One region of the Rhizobium sp. BK275 genome, then DNA from elsewhere that is predicted to be linked to it. Evidence: predicted binding sites of a transcription regulator. Region 1 holds the regulator's gene; each other region holds the start of a gene.

Region 1 (6,025 bases):
ATCGAGCATTTTCACCGGTTGACTGCCTACGGCCTGCCGGCAAATCTCGCGGCCATGCCGGTCATTTCCTTCATCGTCATGCCGGCCGGTATGCTGGCGATGCTGCTGATGCCCTTTGGCCTCGATGGCCCGGTGTGGCAGGTCGCAGGCTTCGGGCTCGATCTGGTGATAAAAATCGCAAAGACGGTATCGAGCTGGGGTGGCAATATCGATGTGGGCCGTTTGCCCGGCTGGTACTTCCCGACAGCCGTCTTCGGGTTTCTGCTGCTGACCCTGCTCAGAACCAGACTGCGGCACGTCGGAACGGCAATCGTTGCGGTTTCCACGCTTGCCGTCGCGTTGCTTCCGATCGAGGCGATGCCCGACATCACCATCGCCGAAGATGGCGGCCTGGTCGCTGTTGTCGATGGAGAGGCAATAGCTTCGAACCGCGAAAAGCCGCCTGCCTTCATCTTCGAACAATGGCAGCGGGCGCTTGCCATGGAAGAACATCGAAAGCCGGTCATGCTCCAGGCTGTCAATGTCCCCACTGCGCCTGAAGGTAAACGGCTGCAGCTATCACGGGATCAGCAGGACGAAGCCAGAGCAGCGATAAGACATGCCGCCGCGAGCTTGCCATCGCGCTTCTCCTGCCAGAAGGGCGCCTGGTGCACTGCCTTGCTCCGAAATGGAAAGAAACTGACGGTCATCGACAATGCAGCCTATCTCGGGCCGGCCTGCGATACGGCCGATATCGTCGTTACCCCTGTCCGTTTGCGGTTTGACCATTGTCGTTCCGGCGCATTGCTCTTTACTGGCGAGACACTACGCAGAACAGGCTCCGTCGAACTTCGTTTTACCGATAAGGGGATTGAGATCACAACTGCATTCGACACGTTGCGGCGGCCCTGGATGCGCCACCGTGCCTATGACTGGCGCAGCGACAGTTTCGCAGACGCCAGTACGTCACCGGTCAGTGATAGCGGCGAATGAGGCCGACGAGCTTGCCCTGGACCTTGACGCGATCCGGCGGGAAAATGCGGGTCTCATAAGCGGGGTTTGCTGCCTCGAGTGCAATCGATGCGCCCTTGCGGCGAAAACGCTTGAGCGTCGCTTCCTCCTCGTCGACGAGTGCCACCACAATATCACCGGGATTGGCGGTGCTGCCGTTGCGGATGATGACCGTGTCGCCATCGAAGATGCCGGCTTCGATCATCGAGTCGCCGCGAACCTCGAGTGCATAATGCTCACCCGAGCCCAGCATGTCGGCGGGAACGTTGATGTCGTGCGTATTGTTCTGGATTGCCGAGATCGGTACACCGGCGGCGATGCGCCCCATGACCGGCACAGAAATCGAATTGCCGTTGTCGGCAGCAGGTGCAGACTTTGCCGGAGCGGGAGCCGCCGGCTGAGGCTTGCCGAGGCTGCCCTCGATGACGCTCGGCGAAAAGCCGCGCCGAGGCTGCAGGCTCGGGCTGTAGGCTTCCGGCAACTTGATGACTTCGAGCGCGCGTGCCCGGTTCGGAAGCCGGCGAATGAAGCCGCGTTCTTCGAGCGCTGTGATCAGCCGGTGGATGCCGGATTTTGAGGCCAGATCCAGGGCATCCTTCATCTCGTCGAAAGACGGCGGAACGCCTGACTCCTTCATCCTTTCATGAATGAAAAGAAGAAGTTCCTGTTGTTTGCGCGTGAGCATGGCGTATACCCCAGTCTTGAAACAAATCCAGAACAGACACTATATGTTCCATATGTGTTCCGCAAGTGGCTAAATTTTCGTAAAACTTCTGTTCATTCTGCTGAGAATTTTATTTTTATCGCGGGAAAGCCTGCCCGGCCTTGCTTCGTAACGCCTGCTGAAGCACATCATCCTGGCAATGCTGGAGAGTAGCCGATGACCCAGGACATGCTTCCGATCGATCATCTCGTTTTGCCGGTTACCGATATCGATCTTGCCCGCGAAAGGCTGGGCAAGCTTGGTTTCACCGTAGCCCCTGATGCCCGCCATCCCTTCGGCACGGAAAATGCCTGCGTTTTCTTTACTGACAAAACCTATCTTGAGCCATTGGGTGTCGCGAGTGTGGAGGAGAGCGAGGAGACGGCGCGTGAGGGCAATGTCTTCACCGCCCGCAATCAGGCTTTCCGCTTCCGCTGCGGCAGCGAGGGACTGTCCGCCATCGCCTTTGCGACAGCGGATGCGAAGCGCGAACATGCTCGATTCGTAAAGGGCGGCATCAGCGCTGGCTCTGTGCTGCAGTTCGAACGTCCCGTGAAAATGCCCGATGGTGCAGAAAGTGTTGCCGGCTTCCGGCTCGCCTTCGCTGGCGACCTGCGGGCACCGGATTTCTTTCTCTTCGCTGTCGAGCGCATCAACCCGCTTCCGGCCGACCGCGGCGCGCTGGAGACCCATGCCAATGGCGTGACGGGCATTGCCGAGATCGCGCTCGCGGCCCCCGAGCCGACAGCTTTCGGCGAGTTCGTTCGCGCGGCGGCAAAAGCCGCTTCTGCCGATGTCACGAGTTTCGGGCTGGAGGTGCCGACCGGAAACGCAAAGATCAGCCTGATGATCCCAGAGGGGCTGGAGGCCTATTTCGATTTGAGCACGCCGGATAGCGATCGCGGCCTGCGCGGCCGGGCGATCCTCTTTGCGGTTGCCGATCTGGCCGTGACAGAAGCGCATTTGGCTGCTAACGGGGTGACCTATACACGCAAGGGAAACCGTATTCTTGTGAAGTCCGTGCCCGGTCAGGGTGCGCTCTTTGCCTTCGAGGAAACATCATGAGCTCCAATACCAATGCAGAGGTCCGGATCGGCGAGGGCGCTGGCCAGGTTCTGTTTTCCAATTCTGCCAAGCTTTCGCTCATCGCTGGTCCGTGCCAAATGGAAAGCCGCGAGCATGCCTTCATGGTCGGCGGCACGCTGAAGGAGATCTGCGACAAGCTCGGTATGGGCCTCGTCTACAAGACCTCCTATGACAAGGCGAACCGCACCTCGATTTCCGCCAAGCGCGGTATCGGCCTCGAAAAGGCGATGGAGGTTTTCGACGACCTCAAGAAGGAATTCGGCTTTCCTGTCCTGACGGACGTTCATACGGCAGAACAATGCGCCATTGTCGCTGAAACCGTCGATGTGCTGCAGATCCCGGCCTTCCTCTGCCGCCAGACGGATCTTCTCGTTGCCGCCGCCAAGACCGGCCGCGTCGTCAACGTCAAGAAAGGCCAGTTCCTGGCTCCCTGGGACATGAAGAATGTGCTCGGCAAGCTGAATGCCAGCGGCAATCCGAATGTATTGCTTTGCGAGCGCGGCGTTTCCTTCGGCTACAACACGCTGGTCTCCGACATGCGTTCCCTGCCGATCATGGCGGCAATGGGCGCTCCTGTTATCTTCGACGCCACGCATTCCGTCGCCCAACCGGGCGGGCAGGGCGATTCCTCCGGCGGCCAGCGCGAATTCGTTGAAACGCTGGCGCGTGCTGCCGTAGCCGCCGGCGTTGCAGGTGTCTTCATCGAAACCCATGAGGATCCGGACAATGCCCCTTCCGACGGCCCGAACATGGTCTATCTCAAGGATCTGCCGCGGCTTCTGGAAAAGCTGCTTGCCTTTGATGCGGTCGCCAAGGGCTGACAGTCAAAAGCCTGACATGATCGTGTTATAGCGACGATTAGAGATGCAGGTCGAAAGTGTCGCAAAGCGCCCCCCAAAGTGCCATTGTAATTTGCGTACCTTCGATTAAGACGGTTTCAAACGATTTATCCACCCACGAGCAGGAAAAAACCATGACTGCAATTACCGATATCATCGCCCGCGAGATTCTCGATAGCCGTGGTAACCCCACCGTCGAAGTCGATGTCTATCTCGAAGACGGCAGCATGGGCCGTGCAGCTGTTCCCTCGGGTGCTTCGACCGGCGCGCATGAAGCCGTCGAAGTGCGTGACGGCGGCAAGCGTTATCTCGGCAAGGGTGTTGAAAAGGCCGTCGAGGCCGCTAATACGGAAATCTTTGACGCCATCGGCGGCATCGACGCCGAAAACCAGATTCAGATCGACAAGATCATGATCGAGCTCGACGGCACGCCGAACAAGTCGCGTCTCGGTGCCAACGCCATCCTCGGCGTTTCGCTCGCCGTCGCCAAAGCTGCCGCAGAGGCTTCCGGCCTGCCGCTCTACCGTTACGTTGGCGGCGCTTCCGCAAACCTGCTGCCGGTTCCGATGATGAACATCATCAACGGCGGCGCACATGCCGACAATCCGATCGATTTCCAGGAGTTCATGATCCTGCCGGTTGGCGCAGATTCGATCCGTGAAGCTGTTCGCATGGGCTCGGAAGTCTTCCATACGCTGCGTAAGGAACTCGCTGCCCAGGGACACAATACCAATGTCGGCGACGAAGGCGGTTTTGCGCCGGGTCTGAAGAGCGCTCCGGAAGCCCTCGACTTCATCGTCAAGTCGATCGAGAAAGCCGGCTACAAGCCGGGCGAGGACATCTACCTCGGCCTCGATTGCGCCTCGACGGAATTCTTCAAGGACGGCAAGTATGTGATGGAAGGTGAAGGCCGCACGCTCGAGCCGGGCGCCATGGCTGAATACCTTGCCGAACTCGCTGCCAAGTATCCGATCATCTCCATCGAAGACGGCATGGCCGAGGACGACTGGGAAGGCTGGAAGACGCTGACCGATCTCGCCGGCAAGAAGTGCCAGCTCGTCGGCGACGACCTCTTCGTCACCAACTCGGCTCGCCTGCGCGACGGGATCCGCATGGGCGTCGCAAACTCGATTCTCGTCAAGGTCAACCAGATCGGCTCGTTGACGGAAACGCTCGACGCCGTCAATACCGCGCACAAGGCAGCCTACACCGCCGTCATGTCGCACCGTTCGGGTGAGACGGAAGACTCCACGATCGCCGATCTTGCGGTTGCCACCAACTGCGGTCAGATCAAGACCGGTTCGCTGTCGCGCTCGGATCGCCTTGCCAAGTACAATCAGCTCATCCGCATCGAAGAAGGTCTCGGCCCGCAGGCTGAGTATGCCGGCCGCTCTATCATCCGCGGCTAATACGATCTTGGAAATCAGGCATTTGGAACCCGCGCTCCGGCGCGGGTTTTTTGTTGAGTCCCTTCCGGAATCGCTCAGAGTCAACGAACGGTTAAACTCTGCGCGTTAAGTTGAAATGATTGGTAATGCGTTAGAGCATGAGTGTATGTGGACAAAGCATCATAAGAAGAGAAAGACCGGTCGCTTCGTCATTCCGGCCATGACGGTCGCCTTCCTCTCCTATTTCGGCTATCATTGCATCCATGGTGATTATGGTCTGCGTGCGACGGAGGCGTTCGAGCGCCAGCGTCTCGCGCGCGAGAAGGAATTGGCGGTGCTCAAGGCTAAGCGCGAGCATCTGGAGGCGCAGGTAGCGCTCCTCAGCGACGGCTCGCTGGACAGGGATATGCTCGACGAAAAGGCGCGGTATCAGCTCAACATGTCGCGCGCGGACGAGATTGTCATTTACAATCATTACCGCAATTAACCGAATTTAGGTTAATCGATTTTTTTTGTTTTTTATCAATAATTTACAAGCGAATATGAGCCATGCAATTATGGCATTGCTGTGGTGATTTTTCTTCCCTATGGTACGCGCCACCTGAGAACCGATAAACCCATAGGGAGGGTTGAATGGCGTTGCGCAAAACCGCGACCGTTTCCAGCCGCAAAACCAGTGCGAAATCTGCAGCCAAGGCATCGAATGGCGGTCCCATCGCCGATTTCGATCGCGATGAGGAGCTGAAGGCCTATCGCGAGATGCTGCTCATCCGCCGTTTCGAGGAAAAGGCGGGCCAGCTTTACGGCATGGGCTTCATCGGTGGTTTCTGTCACCTTTACATCGGCCAAGAAGCTGTTGTCGTCGGCATGCAAATGGCGCAGAAGGAAGGCGATCAGGTCATCACCGCCTATCGCGACCACGGTCATATGCTGGCGACCGGCATGGAAGCGCGCGGCGTCATGGCCGAGCTAACCGGGCGTCGTAACGGCTATTCCCACGGGAAGGGCGGTTCGATGCA
Region 2 (6,025 bases), on a different contig from region 1:
GCTTATAGAACATGCGCTCGAAGCTCGGATCGGTGACGACGGAGGTACGGCCGGCGGCCAGCACCGGAATGAGGTCGCCATAACCTGGCTTGTCGAGCCCGTCATTCTTCAGCGCCCAGAGCAGTGTGATGAGCTCTGCTGGCGCCGGCTTCAAAAGCGCCGGAACGAAAATGTGGTAGGCACCGAAGCGGATGCCGTAACGGCGCATGGAGGCGCGCGCATCCTGATCCAGAGACTTCACCTCTTCCGTCACGTCGCGGCGGAAGAGCACGCCGAGATTCTCGACGAGCTGGAAGGCGAGCCCCTTGGCAAGGCCCTGCAGGTCCTCAGCGCGCGACAGATCGTCGAGCGGCTTCAGCACCGTGCTGATATGATGATTGACGAAACGTTCGATACGGGCGGCGACATGATCGCGCGCATTGCCCGTAAGCTGCTCGTCGGCAAGCAGGATGACGCGCGGACGCATCACGTGATCGCTACCGGATAGACGTCCGACAGGGTCGCCGAGCCAACGCACAAGACCGTCCGAGCCGATCGCCAGATCGGCGTTGCCTGCCGCATGCAGGCGCGCGGCACGGGCTTCGAATTCAAGCGCGAGCGCCTTCTGCGACGCAGACTGAACCGCCTTGGCGTCCGGCCCATCCGTTCCACCCACAGGCGTAAAACGGAACCCGGTCAACTGCCCCACATGATGTCCTTCAACAAAGACATCGCCATTCACACTGATTTCAGCTTCCAGCATCGCATTCTCTCTCAGGCGCTTCATGAGCACAGATGTCCTGCGATCAACAAAGCGTTTCGTCAACCTTTCATGCAACGCGTCGGACAATCGATCTTCGATTTCCCGCGTCTTTTCCTGCCAGTGTGTCGGATCGGCAAGCCAGCCGGGCCGATTCGATACATAGGTCCAGGTTCTTATCTGCGCGATTCGCGCCGAAAGCGTGTCAATTTCTCCATCTGTCCGATCCGAGCGATGAACCTGTTCCGCGAGAAACTGCTCGTTTACCGTGCCATAGCGCACCAGATCGGAAAAGAGGGTAGAAATAAGATCGGCATGTTGCGCAGGCGTTATGCGCCGATAGTCCGGTAGAGCGCAAGCCTCCCAGAGCTTTTCGACGCGCGCCGGCGTGTTAGCGAGATCGGTGATTTCCGGATAGCGCGATAAATGGTCGAGCGCCTGCTGGTCGACCGCCGGCAGCGCCCGCGTCAGACCCGGCACGCGGGGTCCGGTCTCAAGGCTTGCCCGCAGGGATTGTATCGAGGAGAAATCGAGATCCTTGGTCCGCCACTGCAGAACCTTGATATTATCAAATTCGTGGCCCTCGATGCGCTGTACCAGCTCCTCGTCGAACGGCGAGACCTGGCCGGTTACACCAAAGGTTCCGTCGCGCACATGACGTCCCGCGCGCCCGGCAATCTGGCCGAGTTCACCAGGATTGAGATTGCGGAACTGATAGCCGTCGAACTTCCGATCCTGCGCGAAGGCCACATGATCGACATCGAGATTGAGACCCATGCCGATCGCATCGGTCGCAACCAGATATTCGACGTCGCCCGCCTGGTAGAGCGCCACTTGCGCATTGCGGGTGCGCGGGCTCAGCGCCCCGAGCACCACGGCCGCTCCGCCACGCTGACGACGGATCAGTTCGGCGATCGCGTAAACCTCGTCCGCCGAGAAGGCGACGATAGCCGAACGCTGCGGCAGCCGGGTGATCTTCTTCTGTCCCGCATAGAGAAGGTGAGAAAGCCGCGGCCGCTCCGTGACGGTTATCCCCGGTAGAAGCTGCTGCAAGATCGGCCGCATGGTACCGGCGCCAAGCAGCAGCGTCTCGTCACGACCGCGCAGATGCAGGATACGGTCTGTGAAGATATGGCCGCGCTCGAGGTCTCCCGCGAGTTGCACCTCGTCGATAGCAACAAAGGCGGCTTTGGTTTCCCGCGGCATCGCCTCGACCGTGCAGACAGAGAAGCGCGCATTCGGCGGCGAGATCTTTTCCTCCCCGGTTACCAGCGCAACATTCTGGGCGCCGACTTTTTCCACCACCCGCGTATAGACTTCGCGCGCGAGCAAGCGGAGCGGCAGGCCGATAACACCTGTGCCATGCGCCACCATGCGTTCGATCGCATAATGGGTCTTGCCGGTATTGGTCGGCCCAAGCACCGCGGTCACGCCGCGCCCGCTCAGTATCATCGGCTGCGAAGTCAGGGTCATGGTCCATGCAAGTGAGGCGGGGACGCCCCGGGTCAAGTCGGCTCCTGCGGGTAAGGCAGAGAACACATGGACAGCCGAAGCTCCAAACGCAAGGGCAGATTTGAAATAGACTTTGGATTGAGCATGGAAGTCACAGTCCGCTAAGTCCTTGATTTAAGATTCGGAACAGCTTGAGAACGAATCGGAGACGAATCGCTGACTCCGGCTGATTCAGCTTTTGTTCACGGCTAAGTATTGATTTTGAATCGCTTTTTTACACTAGATGCAGAATCGATAAATTCAGCGCGGGAGAGATTTCATCAACCGCGATTAACGCTTCTTGCCGAACCGTAAAGACCGCAAGATCCGATCCAGAATTAACGCTTCGACCAAATCCGGAACGAATCGGAGACGAATCGCTGATATCGAGACTTTCCCTTTTTGTTCACGGCGAGATGTTGTGGGCCTTTCGCCGCCGCCACCAAGATACGGTTCCACCAATTCGGGAGAGCCGGGCTGAAGCGCCAGATCGCGTTAATCTTTTACATGTCGAATTTACGATGCCTTAGACGCGGGCGTATGCAAACCGACGGACGATCGGCACCGATCAAAGCCGGAACGAATCGCTGACGAATCGGAGACATCACCACTTTCCCGCTTTGTTCACCACAACATGTTGTATTTAAACACATTTTTAACCATACAGAGAAAAGGCTGGGGCGTTCTTCGCCGACTTGGCTTTTGGCGAACCGGCTAAACTCCGCTTTGGAGAAATGACCGATAACGCCGCCGCGACATTCCGAGAGATTAGCCGGGAACAAAAATCGAAGATGCGTGTTTCTAGTCCAATCGAAATGAGGATGAGACAGGACAAACACCATGCTAGGCACGATACTTCTTATTATCCTTATTCTGCTATTGATCGGCGCCTTGCCGAATTGGGGTTATAGCCGCGGCTGGGGCTATGGACCTTCCGGTGGTTTGGGGTTAGTTCTCGTCATCATCATCATTCTTGTACTGATGGGCCGAATTTAAAAGGCCGGCAACCTGGGGAGTTAGACATGAAAAAGATTGTTCTTAGCTGCGCTCTTATCGGCGCTCTCGCATCCTGCACTCCGACGGAGCAGGGCACGGCGATCGGCGCCGGCACGGGCGCCATCATCGGCGGCGCCGTCAGCAACAGCTGGGGTGGCGCGGCAGTTGGCGCAGTCGCCGGCGGTCTGACAGGCGCACTGATCGGCCAGTCGGTTGAACGCCGCGGCTACTGCATCTATCGCGACCGTTACGGCCGCCGCTACGAAGCGCGTTGCCGCTAATAGACCCCGGTCCATCGGAAATTTTGAACGGGCGCTTCGGCGCCCGTTTTTCTTGCGCGCTTTTATCGTCAACATGGCGTTGACGATTGGTCGCTGAAGTCAAATCTACCGCGCCGCCGACGCCAGGCGCATATTCCCTTCAAGATCGCAAAGGGCAGAGCACCTGCCGCCCGCGAATGGAAAGGGACGCCATCATGGCCCAGATTCTGCTCAATTCCGCCGTCGCCGTCCTGATTGCCGCGGCCTTTCTCACGACAGCAATCGCCGCTCTCCGCAGCAAGGACCGCGCCCTCCAGAAGGTGCCAGTCAAGGCCAACAGACGGCATCATCCAAACGCCTGACACCATCAAAGAAACCGAAAACCGCGCGACGGCAACTATTCGAGCGCCCGTCCGCGGCAGAAACGGCCATGGACAGGATCATCGTGATCGCCGCCCTCTCACCATTGCCTTCGCGGCCTATGGTGCATCTGCCGGCCCGCATGACGGCACCGGCAGCTATGCCCACAATCAGAAGAAATAGGGCTCAGACGAAGAACTGACCGCCATTGGCCGTCAGCGTCGAACCGGTAATGAAACCGGCGTCGTCCGAAACGAGGAAAGTCACGCAACGCGCGATCTCCTCGGGTTCACCGAGGCGCCCGACCGGGATTTGCGGAATGATCTTCTCATTCAGCACCTTTTCCGGCACGGCCAGCACCATCTCCGTACCGATGTAACCGGGGCAGATGGCGTTGACTGTTATGTTCTTGACAGCGCCTTCCTGAGCGAGCGCCTTGGTGAAACCGAGGTCGCCGGCCTTGGCCGCGGAATAATTCGCTTGTCCCATCTGGCCCTTCTGCCCGTTGATGGAGGAGATATTGACGATGCGCCCGAAGCTGCGGTCGCGCATGCCGCTCCAGACATGATGCGTCATGTTGAAGAGGCCGGTGAGGTTGGTATTGATCACCTCGTGCCACTGCTGCGGCGTCATCTTGTGGAACATCGCGTCACGCGTGATGCCGGCATTGTTGACGAGGATTTCGATCGGACCGAGCTCGGCCTGGACCCTCTCGATACCCTCGCCGCAGGCGACATAGTCGGACACGTCCCACTTGAAGGCCGGGATGCCGGTGACATCGTGAAATGCCCTGGCCTTTTCGTCATTGCCGGCATAGTTGGCGGCAACCTTATAGCCGGCATTCTTCAGCGCCATCGAAATTGCCGCGCCAATGCCGCGCGTACCCCCAGTGACCAGAGCCACCCTGCTCATGTTCCGCTCCCCTGTTGTTGTCAGCCTGCTCTCAGGCAGGCCTCAAAAAACATGCACTGTACGCTATTTATATTGCCTCAAAGCACATCGCGACACCCATGCCGCCACCGATGCACAGTGTAGCCAGCCCCTTTTTGGCGCCTCGCCGCTTCATCTCGAAGAGCAGCGTGTTGAGGACGCGTGCACCCGACGCGCCGATCGGATGACCGATCGCGATCGCGCCGCCATTGACGTTGACGATGTCAGGGTTCCAGCCGAGATCCTTGTTGACGGCGCAGGCCTGAGCTGCGAAGGCCTCATTGGCTTCAACGAGGTCGAGATCGCCGACGGACCAGCCGGCCTTTTCCAGCGCCTTACGAGAGGCCGGGATCGGGCCTGTACCCATGACCTGCGGATCGACGCCGGCTGTTGCCCAGGAAACGATGCGGGCAAGCGGCTGGATGCCGCGTCGCGACGCTTCCGCTTCGCTCATCAGCACGGCTGCAGCAGCGCCGTCGTTGAGACCGGAGGCATTTGCCGCAGTCACCGTGCCGTCCTTGTCGAAAGCCGGTCGCAGCTTTGCCATGGCCTCCAGCGTCGCGCCGTAGCGGATATATTCGTCGGCATCAACAGTCACGTCACCCTTGCGGCCCTGAATGACGAAAGGAACGATTTCGTCCTTGAAGCGGCCCGCCTTCTGCGCGGCCTCGGCCTTGTTCTGCGAACCGACGGCGAACTGATCCTGATCATCACGCGAAAGCTGCCACTGGCGTGCGATATTTTCTGCGGTAACGCCCATGTGATAGCCATAAAAGGCGTCGGTGAGACCGTCCTTGATCATGGTGTCGATCATCTTCATGTCGCCCATCTTCACGCCGCCGCGCAAATGCGCTGCGTGCGGCGCCATCGACATGGATTCCTGGCCGCCGGCGACGATGATCTTCGCATCGCCAAGCGCAATCTGCTGCATCCCGAGTGCGACAGCACGCAGGCCGGAACCACAGAGCTGGTTGACGCTCCAGGCTGTCGCCTCCTTGGGAACGCCGGCCTTCATTGCGGCCTGACGGGCCGGGTTCTGGCCTTCACCAGCCTGCAGGACCTGGCCAAGGATGACCTCGTCCACGTCTTCAGGAGAAACACCTGCCCGCTCCAGCGCGCCCTTGACGGCCGCCGCACCGAGTTCGTGAGCGGGAATTGTGCCGAAAGCACCGTTGAAGGAACCGACAGCGGTGCGCGCTGCAGAGGCGATGACGACGGATGAACTGCTCATAGGGTGGTTTCCTCGTTT
Region 3 (6,025 bases), on a different contig from region 1:
TTGAAGAACTCGGCAGGGACAAGGGGCTCGTGGCGATCCGTCTGGAGACAGGCATCTACCAGCCGGAGGCGATCGGCCTTTACAGGAAATATGGATTCCTCGAAATCGAGCCTTTCGGCTCCTACCTGCCGGACCCACTCAGCCTTTTCATGGAAAAGCGCCTGGCCTGATTTAGGCAAAGCGTCTCGCCGGACTTAGCCCTCGGCAACACGCTGCACCGGCGGCGCCTGTTCATCGAGGATGATCTGTGGACTCGTATCGGCGCTACGGACTTCGTGTATCCATTCCCGCCAGATCGCGACCAGCAGCGCCATCAGCACCGGGCCGATGAAGAGGCCGAGGAAGCCCATCGTCTTCACGCCACCGACAAGGCCGAAAAAGGTCGGTAGGAAGGGCAGCTTGATCGGTCCGCCGACGAGTTTCGGACGCAGCGTCTTGTCGACGATGAAGAGTTCGACCGTGCCCCAGACGAAGAGGCCGATGCCGGCGACATGCGAGCCGCTGGCCAGCAGATAGACGGATACCAGCGTGAAGGAGAGCGGCGCTCCGCCGGGGACCAGCGCCATGACACCCGTCAGCACACCGAGGGTGACAGGCGATGGGACGCCGGCGATCCAATAGGCCACGCCGAGTACGATGCCTTCGCCGATCGCAATCAGCGTCATGCCCATGACGGTTGAGCTGATGGTGGCGGGCACGACGCGGGAAATGCGCTCCCAGCGGTTCGGCAGGATACGCTCGCCGAGCATGTCGATCTGCTTGGTGAAGGAAAAGCCGTCGCGATAGACGAAAAACAGCGCGATCAGCATGAAGAGCAGCGTCAGCAACAAATGGAAGACGCCGCCGCCGGCCGCCAGGACCGCGCGATAGATGTTGCCGATATTGGCGCCGCTGACGGCCTGGATGAGCTCACCCATGGCACCCGGGCTGCCGATATATTTCGTCCAGAGTTCGTCGAGATAGGGGCCGGCGAGCGGCAGGGCGACGATCCATTGCGGCGTCTCCGCGCCAAAGCGGTTGGCGTGGATTGCCCATGCGACCCATGTACGCACTTCACCGGTCGTATAGGCAACCGCAAGGCTGATCGGAATGACGAGGAACGTGACGATGAGGACGATCGCGATCGTCGCGGCGATCGTCGTATTGCCGCCGACGCGGGCAACCAGTTTGCGGTAAAGCGGCCAGCTCGCAAAGCCGATGACGAGGGCTGCGAGCACCGGCACCACGAAGCCGTAGAAGAAATAAACGCCGGCTGCGGCGACGAGTACGAGCAGCCAGCGCGCAGCCGAAATGGAGGGTATCAGCGGCGTACGTATCGTCGCCGACGGCCCCAGCCATCGCGGCTCCGTATTGGTTTTCTGACGATCAAACACACCCACGCGCGCCTCTTTTTATTGTTGCTCTAGTTTATGGGCCATGAACCGGGCGGTTTCAAGGTACGCCCGGATAAAGCGTATACAAAGCGTGGTTATTTGGTCGCTGAATCCTTGAGATATTATTGCGGGCGGCGGTTGACCTTAAAGGCGTAGAACTGCGTCTTCTGGCCGGTCGAGAAATTATTGTCCGAACCGAGGATCAGGACATCGGTGCCATCCTTCGCCTTGCCGATTGCCATGGCCTCGATATTGTCGGGCGTCAGGCCGATGGCACGCAGGTCGAGCACCTGGCTCTTGCGCACTGATACGACGTGCTGGTCATTCTTGGCGAGCGAAGCGATACCGGAAACATCGGTTGCGCCATCGAGATCCATCATGAAGAGCTTGACGTTGTTGCCGAAACCCTGCGCGTAGCTGCGCTCGACAGCGAGCAGGCGATGATCGTCAAGTGCGATCATTTCCGACACGCCGTTATCATTGCCGCCATCGGGTTTGGTGGCAGCCTGAGGGATCGGTGAAACGGGGTATACGTACTGAGCCTTCGGTTCGCCGCTCGCGCCGTCATACCGGATGATGCGCGACAAGCTGCCGGTCGTCAGATTGGGGTTCGGGCCGTCCTGATAGAGGGCTGCTTCGACGCCGATGGATACGTCACCGGACGGGGACATAGCCAAATCCTCGAAAGCGAGGTTGTCGCGAATACCGGTCGATTTGTCGGCGGTCGGGGCAAAACCGTCCGGTAGCTTGAACTCGCGAACGAAGGCGCCGTCCGGCGAGGTGACGCGGACGAAGGGGGCGATCAGCGCCTTGGCATCGCCCTCGCTGCCCCAGTAAATCCCGTCCTTGCCGAAGCGGATGGATTCTGGATCGACGGTGCGGATGGCAAAGGGCTGGCCGTTCTTGTCCTGGAAAGTGGTATGCTTGACGATGGTGACGCTCTTCAGGCCGCTCGCGCTGACATCGATATCGAGATCATAGAAGCGCGCCGAGGCCTTTTCGGAACGGTCGTCGCTGATGGCGATATAGCGGCCGGTGGCGGCATCGAAATCGAGGCCGGAAATGCCGCCGAATTCGACGCCATTTTCCATCTGGCCGGTTGGGATGACGAATTCACCGAGATAGGAAAGAGAGATCGCCGCCGCGCAATCGCCGAAGGGGCAGGCGGTCTCCACGGTCGCGCCGATATCGGTGGCATAGACGGAGGCGGTGCTGGACAGGAGAACGAAAGCGGCAGTCGCAAGAAAACGCTTGGTCATGGCAAGTATCCGGCAAAGGGTTGAGACAAAACGGCCGGCGCTGCAGTGCCCTCGCGGGAGGACAGAGCGCCGGCCGTTCTATTGCGCCGGTAATTTGACGGAAGCGTAACGGTTCCTCGTCAGTTCGATGAATTCGTTGCGGCTTAAATATCCAAATCTTCAGCGAAAGCGGCACGCTCCTGGATGAAGCGGAAGCGGGCTTCGGCCTTGGTTCCCATCAGGTCGTCAACGGCGTTGCGCGTTCCCTCGAAATCCACCTCGTCGATCAGCACCCGCAGCAGCGTGCGCTTGGACGGATCCATGGTGGTTTCCTTGAGCTGGGCGGGCAGCATTTCGCCGAGACCTTTGAAGCGGCTGATCTCGATCTTGGCCTTGCCCTTGAACTCCGTCTCCATCAGCTCGGCGCGGTGATCGTCGTCGCGGGCATAGGCGGATTTTGCCCCTTGGGTGATCTTGTAGAGCGGCGGCACGGCGAGGAAGAGGTGGCCGCCCCGGACCAGCTCCGGCATTTCCTGATAGAAGAAGGTGATGAGCAGCGAGGCAATGTGCGCACCGTCCACGTCGGCATCGGTCATGACGATGACGCGTTCGTAGCGCAGATCCTCTTCGCGGTATTTCGAGCGTGTGCCGCAGCCGAGCGCCTGAACGAGGTCGGAGATCTGCTGGTTGGCGCCGAGCTTTTCGCGGCCGGCGCTGGCGACGTTGAGGATCTTGCCGCGCAGCGGCAGGATCGCCTGGTTGGCGCGGTTGCGCGCCTGCTTGGCGGAGCCACCTGCCGAGTCACCCTCGACCAGGAAGAGTTCGGCGCCTTCGGCGGTGTTCTGTGAGCAGTCGGCGAGCTTGCCGGGCAGGCGCAGCTTGCGAACGGCCGTTTTGCGGTTGACTTCCTTCTCCTTGCGGCGGCGCAGCCGCTCCTCGGCGCGCTCGATCACCCAGTCGAGAAGCTTCTCGGCCTCATTGGGATTGTCGGCGAGATAGTGGTCGAAAGGATCGCGCAGCGCGTTTTCGACGAGGCGCTGGGCTTCGACGGTCGCCAGACGATCCTTGGTCTGGCCAACGAATTCCGGCTCGCGGATGAAGACCGAAAGCATGCCGACGGCAGAGATCATCACGTCGTCGGTGGTGATCTGCGCAGCGCGCTTGTTCTGCGTCAGTTCGGCGTAGCTTTTCAGGCCCTTGGTCAGCGCGATGCGCAGACCCGCCTCATGCGTGCCGCCTTCGGGCGTCGGGATGGTGTTACAATAGGAATGAACCTGCGGATCGCCGCCATACCAGGTGATGGCCCATTCCAGCGCTCCGTGACCTGCGGCCTTCTCGGTCTTGCCGGCGAAGATTTCGCGGGTAACGGTGAACTCCTTGCCCATCGTCGCCTGCAGGTAATCCTTAAGGCCGCCGGGGAAGTGGAAGACTGCCTTGTCGGGCACGTCGGAACCTTCAGGCAGCACGCCGGGATCGCAGCTCCAGCGGATTTCGACGCCGCCGAAGAGATAGGCCTTGGAGCGGGCCATGCGGAAAACACGCGCTGCATCGAACTTCGCATGATCCCCGAAAATCTGCGGGTCGGGGTGAAAGCGAACCTTGGTGCCGCGGCGGTTATGCACATCGCCGAGCTCTTCGAGCCCGCCCTGCGGCAGGCCGCGCGAGAAGCGCTGGCGATAGAGCTTGCGGTTGCGAGCAACCTCGACTTCGAGAACGTCTGACAGAGCGTTGACGACGGACACGCCGACACCGTGCAGACCGCCGGAGGTTTCGTAAGCCTTGCCGTCGAATTTACCGCCAGCATGCAGCTTGGTCATGATGACTTCAAGTGTCGACTTGCCGGGAACCTGCGGATGGTTCTCGACCGGAATACCGCGGCCGTTATCGGTAACGGTGAGATAGCCCTCAACATCGAGATGCACATCGATGAAATCGGCATGGCCGGCCACTGCTTCGTCCATCGAGTTGTCGATGACTTCGGCAAAGAGGTGGTGCAGGGCCTTCTCGTCGGTGCCGCCGATATACATGCCCGGGCGCATGCGCACCGGTTCCAGGCCTTCCAGAACGCGGATCGAGGATGCGCCGTAATCGTCGCCGTTCGACGTCGCCGGGGCAGGGCGGGAGGCGGCGGGTGCTGCAGTCGCAGCGGGCTTTGCAGCCGGCGCGGCAGACTTTGCAGCCTCCTCCTGCTTCTGCGGGTCCTGCTTTGACGACAGGGGCATTCCGGAAAAAAGGTCGTTGCTGTCTTCCATGGAACCGTTCAGATCTTATTCTCGTGACGGGCCGCCGCTGGCCCACAATAGTCGCGTTCGGCATCGCGTTTGCGAATCAGGGGAATTCTGACAGAAAGCGCCCCGATACGCGACGCGCTCCGGAATTGCGGAGCTTTTCAAGATGTGATTTGCGTTGCCGGGCGTCGAATGGCAAGTCGCGGCAGCTCTTTGGGAACCATCTGCATGCCGATGTCCACAAGTCATTGCACCATAATCACTGCAATTGCGGCCTTTTTCCTGTCCGCAGCGGTCGGGACCGCCGCAGCCGATGCCCTGCCGCCTTACAAGGACGACCTGTTTTCGAAGCAGATCGTGCTTCAGACAGGCGATGACGGCGCGTTCGAAGTGATCGAATACGACGAGATGCGCGACATCAACGGGCGTGACCAGATCCCTGAAAAGCGTGTGCAGCAGAAATATGTCTCGCTCGGCGTGAAGAAGCTGCAGGCGGATGAAACGCTGTCGCTCGACGGTATCAGGCTGGATGTCACCAGGGTGGGACCGGCACAGAATCCCGCCTTCGCGGTTATCTTCATCCACGGCCGCGATGGTGACCGGCGGCTCGGCGCCAACGACTATACGTTCGGCGGCAACTTCAACCGGCTGAAGAACCTCGCTGCCGGCAATGGCGGCGTCTATTATTCTCCGACAGTGCGGACGTTCGACGCCAATGGCGTGACGGCGATCGCCGGCCTGATCCGCTATGCGAGCGCACAGTCTCCCGGCCGACCAATCATCCTGAGCTGCGCCTCTATGGGCAGCCAGATCTGCTGGGGGATCGCGCGCGATGCCGAAAGTGTCAAACGGCTGAAGGGAATGCTGATCATGAGCGGCGTCTCGGACCCGGATTTTGCAAAGAGCCCTTTCTACAAGGCGAAGCTGCCGCTCTGGTTTGCCCATGGCAGCCGCGATCCCGTCTATGCTGCAGCCGACCAGCAAGCGCTGTTCGAAGAGCTCGACAAGGCAAAATACCCGACGCATTTCACATTGTTTGAGAGCGGCAATCACGGCACGCCGATCCGCATGATCGACTGGCGCAGGGTGCTGAACTGGATACTGGCGTCCTGAAAAGGCGGATTTCACCCCACGTAAGACCGATATTGCCCCAACGTCACCTGGAGCGCTTTCCTTTGCTGCCGGC

Evidence for each region. The regulator LexA, encoded in region 1, represses DNA repair genes until DNA is damaged. The targets are predictions, from matches to a motif close to TGTTCNNNNTGTGTTCNG.
Region 2: FHT82_RS20315 (helicase-related protein) is a predicted target of LexA. The motif match lies at 2,374-2,391, and genes of this name have one in related genera.
Region 3: parE (DNA topoisomerase IV subunit B) is a predicted target of LexA. The motif match lies at 4,869-4,886, and genes of this name have one in related genera.

Annotation. Positions count from the first base shown of each region.
Region 1 covers NZ_JACHZL010000003.1:108,338-114,362, reverse strand. The annotation lists gene FHT82_RS10380 (ComEC/Rec2 family competence protein) at 1-972, shown strand, start outside; gene lexA (transcriptional repressor LexA) at 953-1,675, opposite strand; gene FHT82_RS10370 (VOC family protein) at 1,871-2,758, shown strand; gene kdsA (3-deoxy-8-phosphooctulonate synthase) at 2,755-3,600, shown strand; gene eno (phosphopyruvate hydratase) at 3,753-5,027, shown strand; gene FHT82_RS10355 (septum formation initiator family protein) at 5,173-5,493, shown strand; gene pdhA (pyruvate dehydrogenase (acetyl-transferring) E1 component subunit alpha) at 5,640-6,025, shown strand, end outside.
Region 2 covers NZ_JACHZL010000006.1:286,207-292,231, forward strand. The annotation lists gene FHT82_RS20315 (helicase-related protein) at 1-2,212, opposite strand, end outside; gene FHT82_RS20320 (DUF3309 family protein) at 3,071-3,226, shown strand; gene FHT82_RS20325 (YMGG-like glycine zipper-containing protein) at 3,253-3,507, shown strand; gene FHT82_RS20330 (hypothetical protein) at 3,702-3,848, shown strand; gene FHT82_RS20335 (beta-ketoacyl-ACP reductase) at 4,033-4,758, opposite strand; gene FHT82_RS20340 (acetyl-CoA C-acetyltransferase) at 4,826-6,007, opposite strand.
Region 3 covers NZ_JACHZL010000007.1:427,605-433,629, forward strand. The annotation lists gene FHT82_RS23335 (GNAT family N-acetyltransferase) at 1-170, shown strand, start outside; gene FHT82_RS23340 (AI-2E family transporter) at 195-1,379, opposite strand; gene FHT82_RS23345 (esterase-like activity of phytase family protein) at 1,496-2,632, opposite strand; gene parE (DNA topoisomerase IV subunit B) at 2,776-4,863, opposite strand; gene FHT82_RS23355 (alpha/beta hydrolase) at 5,068-5,952, shown strand.